DNA from 2 places in the Paenibacillus sp. PK3_47 genome. Region 1 is predicted to be linked to the other one. Evidence: riboswitches for the same ligand, from Rfam matches in the RefSeq annotation. Region 1 holds a riboswitch; the other holds the start of a gene.
The links. A riboswitch is a leader RNA that binds a small molecule or an ion and turns the genes downstream of it on or off. The one in region 1 is predicted to bind cyclic di-GMP.
Positions count from the first base shown of each region.

Region 2: it holds a riboswitch for cyclic di-GMP, as region 1 does, so the genes downstream of both, C2I18_RS15265 (transglutaminase-like domain-containing protein) here and C2I18_RS02355 (methyl-accepting chemotaxis protein) in region 1, are expected to answer to the same signal.

Region 1 is NZ_CP026029.1:490,108-495,474, forward strand. It holds gene C2I18_RS02355 (methyl-accepting chemotaxis protein) at 253-1,890, opposite strand; cyclic di-GMP riboswitch class I at 2,014-2,100, opposite strand; gene C2I18_RS02360 (hypothetical protein) at 2,267-2,692, shown strand; partial or broken gene C2I18_RS29770 (S-layer homology domain-containing protein) at 3,209-3,388, shown strand; gene C2I18_RS02365 (S-layer homology domain-containing protein) at 3,503-5,367, shown strand, end outside.
Region 2 is NZ_CP026029.1:3,415,738-3,421,104, forward strand. It holds gene C2I18_RS15245 (glycosyltransferase family 39 protein) at 1-473, shown strand, start outside; gene C2I18_RS15250 (glycosyltransferase family 2 protein) at 550-1,503, shown strand; gene C2I18_RS15255 (GtrA family protein) at 1,490-1,894, shown strand; gene C2I18_RS15260 (class D sortase) at 1,944-2,609, shown strand; cyclic di-GMP riboswitch class I at 2,732-2,812, shown strand; cyclic di-GMP riboswitch class I at 2,888-2,968, shown strand; gene C2I18_RS15265 (transglutaminase-like domain-containing protein) at 2,983-3,792, shown strand; rRNA gene C2I18_RS15270 (16S ribosomal RNA) at 4,157-5,367, shown strand, end outside.

The sequences.
Region 1 (5,367 bases):
GGTGAAGATGATCCCCTCTCACGGATGGCGGGAAAAGCTCGTGTTGATAGAGTTCCTGCTATTGGCGGGAGGGGATTAACAATTCCGCATGATCACCTGCGGCGTGACTCATACCTAAATAGTAAATAAAATCTGTTGTCTTCTTACCCGCAAAAAAACGTGCACCAGACTAATCGTTTACAGCGATCAAGTCCGGTACACGTCTTCTTCAAACAAACTACCGTATACTAATGCAGCTCACAAGGCAGCCGCTTATATTTTAAACTTCCCGATCATAGCTCTCAGATCCTCTGCTGCGCTGGCGAGTGAAGAAGCGGCTGCGTTCACTTCCTGCATGGAAGCCAGTTGCTCTTCCGAAGCGGAAGCAATTTCGTTGATGTTAGCGGCAGAAATCCGGGAAATGCTCTCGACCTCATCGATCGATGCACTTACCTGCTCTACCCCGGCTGACATTTGCTCGCCGATGGCGGATACGTCCTGGATTTCTGAGCTTACCTGTTCAATGGATCCGATAATGGTATCAAACGTCCGGGCAGTTTCCTTAACGAGCTGCATGCCTTCCGATACTTCCCGGGTACCCGCATCCATCATTCCAACCACTTGGCTGGTTGCGTTCTGGATATGTGTAATCAGCTCCGAGATTTGCTCTGCCGACACTCTCGATTGCTCAGCCAGCTTCCTTACCTCGTCGGCGACAACGGCAAAGCCCCGGCCATGCTCACCGGCACGCGCGGATTCAATCGCTGCATTCAGTGCCAGCAGATTTGTCTGCTGCGCAATCCCTGTAATGACGCTGATAATGTCACCAATTTGCTGGGAGTGTGCATTCAGTTCCTTAATTACAGCATGAGTCTGGTTATTCGAGTTATAGATAGAATCCATCTGGCCGGTAACTTTGGCAAGATACTGGCTTCCTTCCATAGCCTGTTTTGCCGTATCCGATGCAGAATCTGCAATCCGCGATGTCGTGTCCGCAACTCTCTGCACACCGGTCGCCATCTCCCGGACAGCGTTTGCGCTCTCGGCAGTATTTTTCCCCTGAACTTCAGTTCCTGTTGCAACCTCCTGAATGGAGGCTACCACCTGTTCTGTAACCGTGTTGGTCTCAACAGCACCTGCCATCAGCTCCTCAGCAGAAGAAGCTACATGTTCTGCCGTTAAGCTGGCTTGACTGATTAAATCTCTCAGGTTACCGGCCATCTGGTTGAAGGATGCTGCCAGTTCACCGATTTCATCCTTATTTTTCACATGAATATCTTCTACGGCAAGGTTCCCTGCGGCAATTTCCTTTGCAGCCTTGGCAACAGCTTTAACCGGATTGGAGATGATTAAGCTGATCACAACCGCGACGACAAGGCCAAAAATTATAGCCGATATACTAATCAGAAGAATGAAATTGGTAGTTCTGTTGGTTTGCTGTGACAGGTTACCACTGGTGTCAATCATATTCTGCTCCTGAAGAACTACCGAATCCTCCCCCAGCTGTGCGATTCTCTCCGTAAGGGGGATTTCTTCACTTTGCATAACGTACACATACCCTTGTGCATTCCCCTGACCTTTATAATTGATCATCTTCTGGGCTGTAGAGTTGTAATCTACTTCAGCTGATATGAGTTCCTCAGCCAAAGCTCTTGCGTCAGGCAGCAGGCCCAGATTTAAAAATTCTTTAGCACTCTTATCAAACAATTCCCTTTCCTGATTGAATTTGTCCAGGTGCCTGTCTTCTCCGGAAACCAGATAAGCACGGACAGCCAGCTGCTCGTCCCTTGCAGAGTCAATCATATCATTAATAAGGGAAATTCTTTGAAGCCGGTCTTCAATTACCTCGGAATAATTGCTGTCTACCGTCCGGAATTGAATAAATGTAACCAAGGTAACAAATGCAAGCAAGATAAGTACTACTGAAAATCCTCCTAAAAGCTTCTTCTTCACAGTTAAATTCATTGTTGCAGCTCCCCTGATGTATTATGTAAACAAATGACAAAAAACCCCAATATAAACAAAGGGGTCCCTGCTTGCAACTGGCTGGCATGGTTCCTGAGAACTTTAGCCCCTACAGCTTTGCGTCACCACTTTTCAGTGGTTTTGCCCCTAAAAATATATTCAATTTAGTACTTTTATCCTATTTCGATATTATAGAGTAATAACAAGCATTATTTCAAGCTAAGAAAAGAATAAATGTATAAAATCATCAGGAAGTATGTCCAATCTACCGTTGCCGTTCTCCAATATATTAATGTATACCCTTGAAATGGAGTGATGCTGAATGGCAACAATTATCAGTTATGGTTCACAGGCTAAAATCCCGCTGGATCCGTTTGCTGTTGTTACATCGATCGCGGGAATTCCTGGAGCTGGAGCAAGTCTGGCTACTGCGCAAGTAGATATCAGCCCGGCTAATCCTGCCTCTTTCTCCAGCAGAGTTGAGTTAAATGGTAGTTTCAGTATTAATGCACCTGCTAACAGCTCGTTTTTTGTAATCATCCGCCGTGCCGGAGTCGACATTTATAGATCCTTTTTTAACTTTCCTACAACTACTGATATTCAGATTAACGTTCTGTGGGTTGATGGTCCTTATCTTGGAGTCCATAACTATGAATTGATCATTGAAAATAGCAGCGCCTCGACTTTAAATCTCTTTGGACCCGTAGCATTCACTGCAACTGCTATTGGAGGAGAGGGCGTCATTTAAGGATTTTTGCAGGAACGGATTCAGCCGGATAATATAAGCTTCGTATAAAAACATGGACAGTTGAATCGTTCTGATTCAGCTGTCTTTTAATATAGGCATGTATCAAGGCCTCAACTCCCGCACAGTTTAGCGGAGTTTTCCCGCCTCTAGCAGACGGAAATAGTCGTTTGTTCACCGGTTTGTTGACTTTTCAAAGATTCTTAATCCTATTCAAAATAACTGATTTACTATTACATATAGGTGAGATAATATGGAACTTGTTTCCTGCCAAATAGAAGATTTTCACATCAGAGACAGCTGGAAAGAAAGGCATGCTGCAAAAGCATTCGTTAAGGAACATACATAACTCAGGGGGAACGATCGATGGGCAGGAAGTTAAATGGATTATGGACAGGAATACTCGGAATCAGCATGCTTTTGGGTTCAGCCGGGACAGCGGCGGCTCAGGCAACAAGTACTAAGGATTACGAAGGGCACTGGGCACAAAAAACCATTCAGAGCTGGCTGGACAGCGGAATGCTAAAAGGTTTTGAGGACGGCTCGGTGAAACCCAATCAATCAATAACCAGAGCAGAATTCTTTACCCTGGTTAACCGCTCCTTTCATTTCACAGAAACGGCTGCACTGAACTTCTCGGATGTACCACCCGCAAGCTGGGCATACAGTGAGATTTCAAAAGCAGCAGCTGCCGGCTATATCCAGGGCTATAACAACGAAATACGGCCCAATGCCCCGATTAACCGTCAGGAAGCGGCAGTAGTTATCTCTAAGCTGCTGAAGCTGGATCCCGGAAGTTTTGAAGTTTTAAAAATGTTCAGCGATGCCGGACAAATTGCCTCATGGAGTAAAGGAAGCGTGGCCGCAGCTGTAAATGCAGGAATACTCAAAGGATATCCGAACGGCACTTTTGCACCCGTGCAGGCTTTAACCCGTGCAGAGTCCCTGTCACTCATCGATGCATCCTCGGCATTAAAAGCAGGCGGCGCTGCAGAAGAAACTCCACAATCTGCAGCAACACCGGCTGCCAGCACGGCACCGGCACCTTCGCCTACAGCGACAACCGCTGCGGTGGGTGGTGGCGGAACAGGCGGTGGCGGCGGTGGTACAGGCGGCGGGAGCGCAGCAGATCCTGCACCGGCGGCAACACCGACACCAGCAGCAACGCCTGCACCCTTAGCTATTCCTTTTGTAGATGGAGTCAGAATTGGTGTCAATGAAGAGATTTTTATGGCTAACTCGGTTAATTTGAATATAGATCTTACACTGGTACCGGATGAGACCGCTGCACAGTTCGATCATTTTAATCAATACCTTACGAATGGTTCAATTCCCGTTGAGCAGTTATTAAGCGGGGATTTTCGTTATGAGCCTTTTGGTTTTACTTCCAGAGTCTTAAACTATCCAATATATGAGTTTGAATTAGAGGGAATTACGGACCCGTATATTACACAGGTCTTTTATAATGCCAATAACCAGCCGGTAGGCTATTACAAACAGAAGATCGACGGGAAGCTTATCAGGTCCACCAAGTCAGCGCAATTTGCTGAAATAACTGAAGGTGTGACTGCCTCCAAAGTATCGGTTGGGGAAGATGTATATTATGTCCAGTTCGATGTTACAGAGGTCTTTGGACAACCAGGAAACCAGGCGTATTATTACTCGGTAAATACTTACGAAACGGATACAACTGATAACCCGGCTTATATTGATCAGGTCTTAACCAGTCAGGATTATTTATATAGTCAAGATGATCAACGCAGTGTGTATCTTGAGTTCGGACTGGAGCGGACCTATTACATCGTTTTTTATGACCGTAATCTTCAGGCGGTAAGTTACTATGCAGGAGATTGGGCCGGAATCGGACAAAAGGCTGTTGATTCAGCAATATCCCGGATCCATTCATTGCCGGATGTCTCTGCCTTAACCCTTGCTGATGAAGATGCCGTAGCTGGTGCTTTGCGAAAATTCGATGCTCTGTCTGATGAGCAAAAATTAAACGTCAGCATAGAAGACCAGGAAAAACTACACGCTGCAGTGGCTGCAATCGGGAGTCTGCGTCCGCTGGGGAGTCTGGGTTATCCCTATTTCAATAACATCCTGCCGGCGGATGACAAATATTTTTTGAACAGCTCCACTTTTAAGATTGATGCACAGAATATGCCAGGGTTGTTGAGGTATACATCAGACAAATTCAGCTATTCGACCAGTAACAGACCGCTGGATCCCTCACAGTTGAAAGAGCTGGATAACGAGTACAAGTACAATCTTAACGATGCAGTAAATGTCTTTTATCTGCAATCTCAACCGGATGAGTATCTTAATGTGATTTTGTATGATAAACAGGGGGATATTACAGCTTATTATAGTGAGCCGCTGAATTTGCCCGTTGTTAAGGCTGTGTGGGAAAGTCCAATTTTACAAATTACAGATGGTATTGATATCAGGAAAAGTGAAACCGAAAATTCCGTTGAAATTGATGTCAGCAAATTTTTAAAACAGAATTCACAGCAGGCTGCCTACTACACTGTCGCTTCACAATTTACTGGAGAGCTTTATGAGGTTAAACCGGAAACATGGCTGAATTTCAATAATGTTTCGTATCTGTACAGTACCAAATATTTTACAGAGATTGAATACAGCTACTTGCCTGATCAACAGTATTTAATTATTTTTTA
Region 2 (5,367 bases), 2.9 Mb from region 1:
CCTCGTCATGGTGGGAATGGCCGTTCATGAAACGTCCGGTCTGGTTCTTCAGCGGCGGGGAAGGCCTGCCGGAAGGCAAAGTCAGCAGTATTGTCACCATCGGCAATCCGCTGATCTGGTGGACGGGAATCCTGGCCATGCTGGCAACGGTATGGATCACTTTGAAGCGTAAAGACAAGAGCCAGTACATGATCTGGATCGGCTTTTTCTCGCAGTATGTGCCCTGGATGCTTGTGCCGCGGGAAACGTTCCTTTACCATTACTTTGCGATGGTTCCGTTCATGATTCTTTCTATTGTCTATATCATGAAGCTCATTGACAGCAAGTTCCCTAGAGCTGCGTATATCCGTTATGCTTATGTTGGAATAGCGCTGCTGCTGTTTGTAATGTTCTATCCTGTGCTTTCCGGTATGGTGGTAGATAGAGAATATGTAAATGTAGTGCTGCGCTGGTTCCCTTCCTGGGTGTTCTAGGGGACCGGGCAGTCCATGCTAAACAAAACTTTTAGGGGGAACAAGGGTGAAAGCCAGATATAGTGTAGTTGTCCCGATGTTCAATGAGGAGGAAGTCATTCAGCATACGTATCAGCGTCTCAAGGAAGTGATGGACCGGTGCGGTGACGCCTACGAGCTGGTTTTTGTCAATGACGGAAGCCGGGACCGTACCGCGGAGATTATGCGTGATATCAGCAGCCGGGACGGGCAGGTCAAGCTGATTGATTTCTCCCGCAACTTCGGGCATCAGATCGCGATTACGGCCGGAATGGATTATGCTGAAGGCGATGCGGTCGTCGTGATTGATGCCGATCTTCAGGATCCTCCGGAAGTGATTCTGCAAATGATCGCCAAATGGAAAGAAGGCTACGACGTCGTTTACGGCAAACGGCTGAAGCGGCACGGGGAGACTATATTCAAAAAAGTTACCGCCAAGCTGTTTTACCGCCTGCTGAGCAGTATGACCAGTGTGGAAATTCCTACAGATACGGGAGACTTCCGGCTGATTGACCAGAAAGTCTGCGCGGTGCTGCGCGGGCTTAAAGAGAAGAACCGTTATGTCAGAGGTCTGGTGAGCTGGGTTGGCTTTAAGCAGACGATGGTGGAATATGTACGGGAGGAGCGTTTTGCCGGGGAGACCAAATATCCGCTAAAAAAAATGATCCGCTTTGCGCTCGACGGCATCACTTCCTTTTCGCATAAGCCATTGAAGATTGCCACTTATGTGGGCTTTTTCCTCTCCTTCTCCAGCTTCTTATATTTGTTCTTTGTAGTGTTCCAAAAGCTGTTCACCTCCTGGACCGTCCCAGGCTGGACTTCTATAGTAGGTGTCAATCTGCTGTTTAACGGAATCGTGCTGATGCTGCTCGGCGTCATCGGGGAGTATATCGGACGGATTTATGATGAATCGAAAGACAGACCGCTCTATATTGTCCGTGAAACCAGAGGGTACCGTGAAGGGGAGCCGGAGAGCATACAGCGGAGAGGCAGTGAATATGAAAGATCATAAGCTCCGCTCGGATGTTATCCAGTTTCTGAAATTCAATGCCGTAGGCCTGCTGAACACGCTTGTGGATTTTGCGGTATTCACACTATTGCATTCATTAGGTATGTTTAATACACCCGCACAGATCATTTCCTACAGCGCCGGGACAGCCAACAGCTTCATATGGAACAAGAAGGTGACGTTCCGGGATCGTAACAAGGGGAACACAGCAGGCTTTGACCGGATGCAGCTGATCAGGTTTATCATACTGAATCTTATTGTGCTGGGCATCTCGGTACTGCTTATTCATGTGCTTACGGACAGCTTTGGCATTCAGGTGCTCGCGGCAAAAGTGCTGGTTACGTTCGTCACTGTGATCATTAATTTTTTTGGCAGCCGTAAATGGGTATTCTAAAGGTATAGGTGAGAGCGGCAGGAGCTGCAGCTTCTATAACTGACAGGAGGTGATTGTCTTGCGCAAGTTTTCGTATTTGATCATTCTTGCGGGGATTCTGCTTATTCTTTATCCTACAGCAAATGAGTGGTATAACGACAGACAGCAGGAAAAACTGCTGAAAGAAGCGGAAATGGCCTACAGTGAACCCGCGCCTTCCACTACACCCGAGCCTGAGCTTACAAAAAGGTATGCGGAGGTCACTCAACTGCTTGCGGAAGAATCGGCCTCTGAAGAGGAAGTACAGCCGGTTAAGCAGGCCGAGCCAGAGGTTCAGGTCGGAGGGAAGGTCACTGCAATTATTGCAATTGATAAAATTGATCTGAAGCTGCCTGTGCTGGAAGGGGCCACGAAGGCCAATATGAAGCATGCTGCCGCGCATATGACAGAAACAGCGCCGCTCGGGGAGATTGGCAATGCGGCAATAGCCGCCCACAGATCACGAACCGCCGGAAGGCTGTTCAACAGGCTGGATGAGGTTGCGATTGGGGATATGATTTCGGTGAAGACGGCAGGTGCGGACTACCAGTACGAGGTATATGATATTTCTATTGTAGAGCCTACTGATATCTCTGTGCTGGACGGGAATAACCAAGACAAAATTCTTACCCTGATTACATGCGATCCGCTGGTGGATCCTACACACCGCCTGATCATCCATGCCAAATTATCATAAAAATTGAGCAAATATGACAAACCTATGAAAAACGTTAAAATTTTAATAAAAAAATGGTAAATCTATGGATTCGGGTATTGATAATAGAAATATATATGCTAGTATATAACTATAAAAGCTAAACACGATAACGGCAAACCTATCGAAAGGTAGGGACGCAAAGCTACAGGGCCTTCCCGTAAGGATGGCAGCCAGCTACCGAATGAAGAGGCTTTTTTTGTTTGTTCTAAGGCAGAATCTATTAATCTTTCAATAGATTTCCTGGACAGATAAAGCTTATACGATAACGGCAAACCTGTCGAAAGACAGGGACGCAAAGCTAAAGGGCCTTCCCGTAAGGATGGCAGCCAGCTACCGAAAGGAGTTTTATCAGTTGAAAAAGATTTATTTTATGCTGTTAACTTTATTTGTTGTGGTGACTTCCGTTCAGGTTAATACAGCTCAGGCAGCAAGTGTTGATTCCGGCTGGTTAAATACATCGAAATTAAATCAAGGCGTAGTGGCAGTTTCTTATGATGTTCCTAAGGACAAGCGTATCAAGGTCATGATCAGCAAGGGTGACAAGAGCTACACTTACAACCTGTATGCCTCCAAGCCTACCGAGACGTTCCCGCTTCAACAAGGTAATGGGACTTACAAGATCTCCGTACTTGAGAATACAACAGGCAACAAATACAAAGTGATCTCCAGCGAATCCGTGAATCTTAGTCTCAGCAATGCCAACTCCGTATACTTGAGTTCGGTACAGAATGTGAAATGGAACGCTTCCGATGCGGCAGTCCTCAAAGCAAAACAGCTTACACAAGGCAAGACAACTGATGAAGCTAAGGTAAAAGCAATCTATAACTATATCGTTTCTAATGTGAAATACGACTATAAACTGGCCGCTAATGTACCTGCCGACTATATTCCGAACAACAACAACACACTGACTACCCAAAAAGGAATTTGCTACGATTATGCATCCCTGTTTGCTACAATGCTGCGCAGCGAAGGAATTCCAACCAAGCTGGTCATGGGCAAGACAAGTTATGTTGCTGAGTACCATGCATGGAATGAAGTCTTTCTTAATGGCAAATGGATTACTGTAGACACTACTGTTGATGCTGGTCTGGGTAAGAACAATAAGGATGCTGGTCTTGTCAAAGTGGCAAGCAAATATGCAGCTGCTAAAGTATACTAAGGGTAGCCTTTTATATAGTTTGAATAGCGGGATGAACTGCTTAAATATTAAGCAGTTCATCTTTTTTTGATTTAGGGTTGCTTTTTTGTCGTAAGATGGGGTATTATAACTAAGCGTTGTTAAAGGCGTGCAGCTGAATACGAAATGAACTGAAAAATTCGTTTCAAAAAAAGCTTGCGTTTCTAAAACAAACGTGATATATTATAAGAGTTGCTGCTGACGATGTAATCGACAGTGACAACGAGCTTGATCTTTGAAAACTGAACAACGAGTGAGTACCTGGAAATCACTTCGGTGAGATCCAAAAATGAGAATGCAAATTCTCGTCAGATGTTTCAAAATGAGCTATCGCTCTTTTCAATACTAATTGGAGAGTTTGATCCTGGCTCAGGACGAACGCTGGCGGCGTGCCTAATACATGCAAGTCGAGCGGAGTTAATTTGAAAGCTTGCTTTCAAATTAATTTAGCGGCGGACGGGTGAGTAACACGTAGGCAACCTGCCCCATAGCCTGGGATAACTACCGGAAACGGTAGCTAATACCGGATAATTTCTTTTTTCTCCTGAAAGAAGAATGAAAGACGGAGCAATCTGTCACTACGGGATGGGCCTGCGGCGCATTAGCTAGTTGGTGAGGTAACGGCTCACCAAGGCGACGATGCGTAGCCGACCTGAGAGGGTGAACGGCCACACTGGGACTGAGACACGGCCCAGACTCCTACGGGAGGCAGCAGTAGGGAATCTTCCGCAATGGGCGAAAGCCTGACGGAGCAACGCCGCGTGAGTGATGAAGGTTTTCGGATCGTAAAGCTCTGTTGCCAGGGAAGAACGTCCGGTAGAGTAACTGCTATCGGAGTGACGGTACCTGAGAAGAAAGCCCCGGCTAACTACGTGCCAGCAGCCGCGGTAATACGTAGGGGGCAAGCGTTGTCCGGAATTATTGGGCGTAAAGCGCGCGCAGGCGGCGATTTAAGTCTGGTGTTTAAACCTTGGGCTCAACCTGGGGTCGCACTGGAAACTGGATCGCTTGAGTACAGAAGAGGAAAGTGGAATTCCACGTGTAGCGGTGAAATGCGTAGAGATGTGGAGGAACACCAGTGGCGAAGGCGACTTTCTGGGCTGTAACTGACGCTGAGGCGCGAAAGCGTGGGGAGCAAACAGGATTAGATACCCTGGTAGTCCACGCCGTAAACGATGAGTGCTAGGTGTTAGGGGTTTCGATACCCTTGGTGCCGAAGTTAACACAGTAAGCACTCCGCCTGGGGAGTACGGTCGCAAGACTGAAACTCAAAGGAATTGACGGGGACCCGCACAAGCAGTGGAGTATGTGGTTTAATTCGAAGCAACGCGAAGAACCTTACCAGGTCTTGACATCCCTCTGAATCCTCTAGAGATAGAGGCGGCCTTCGGGACAGAGGAGACAGGTGGTGCATGGTTGTCGTCAGCTCGTGTCGTGAGATGTTGGGTTAAGTCCCGCAACGAGCGCAACCCTTGACTTTAGTTGCCAGCAGGTCGTGCTGGGCACTCTAGAGTGACTGCCGGTGACAAACCGGAGGAAGGTGGGGATGACGTCAAA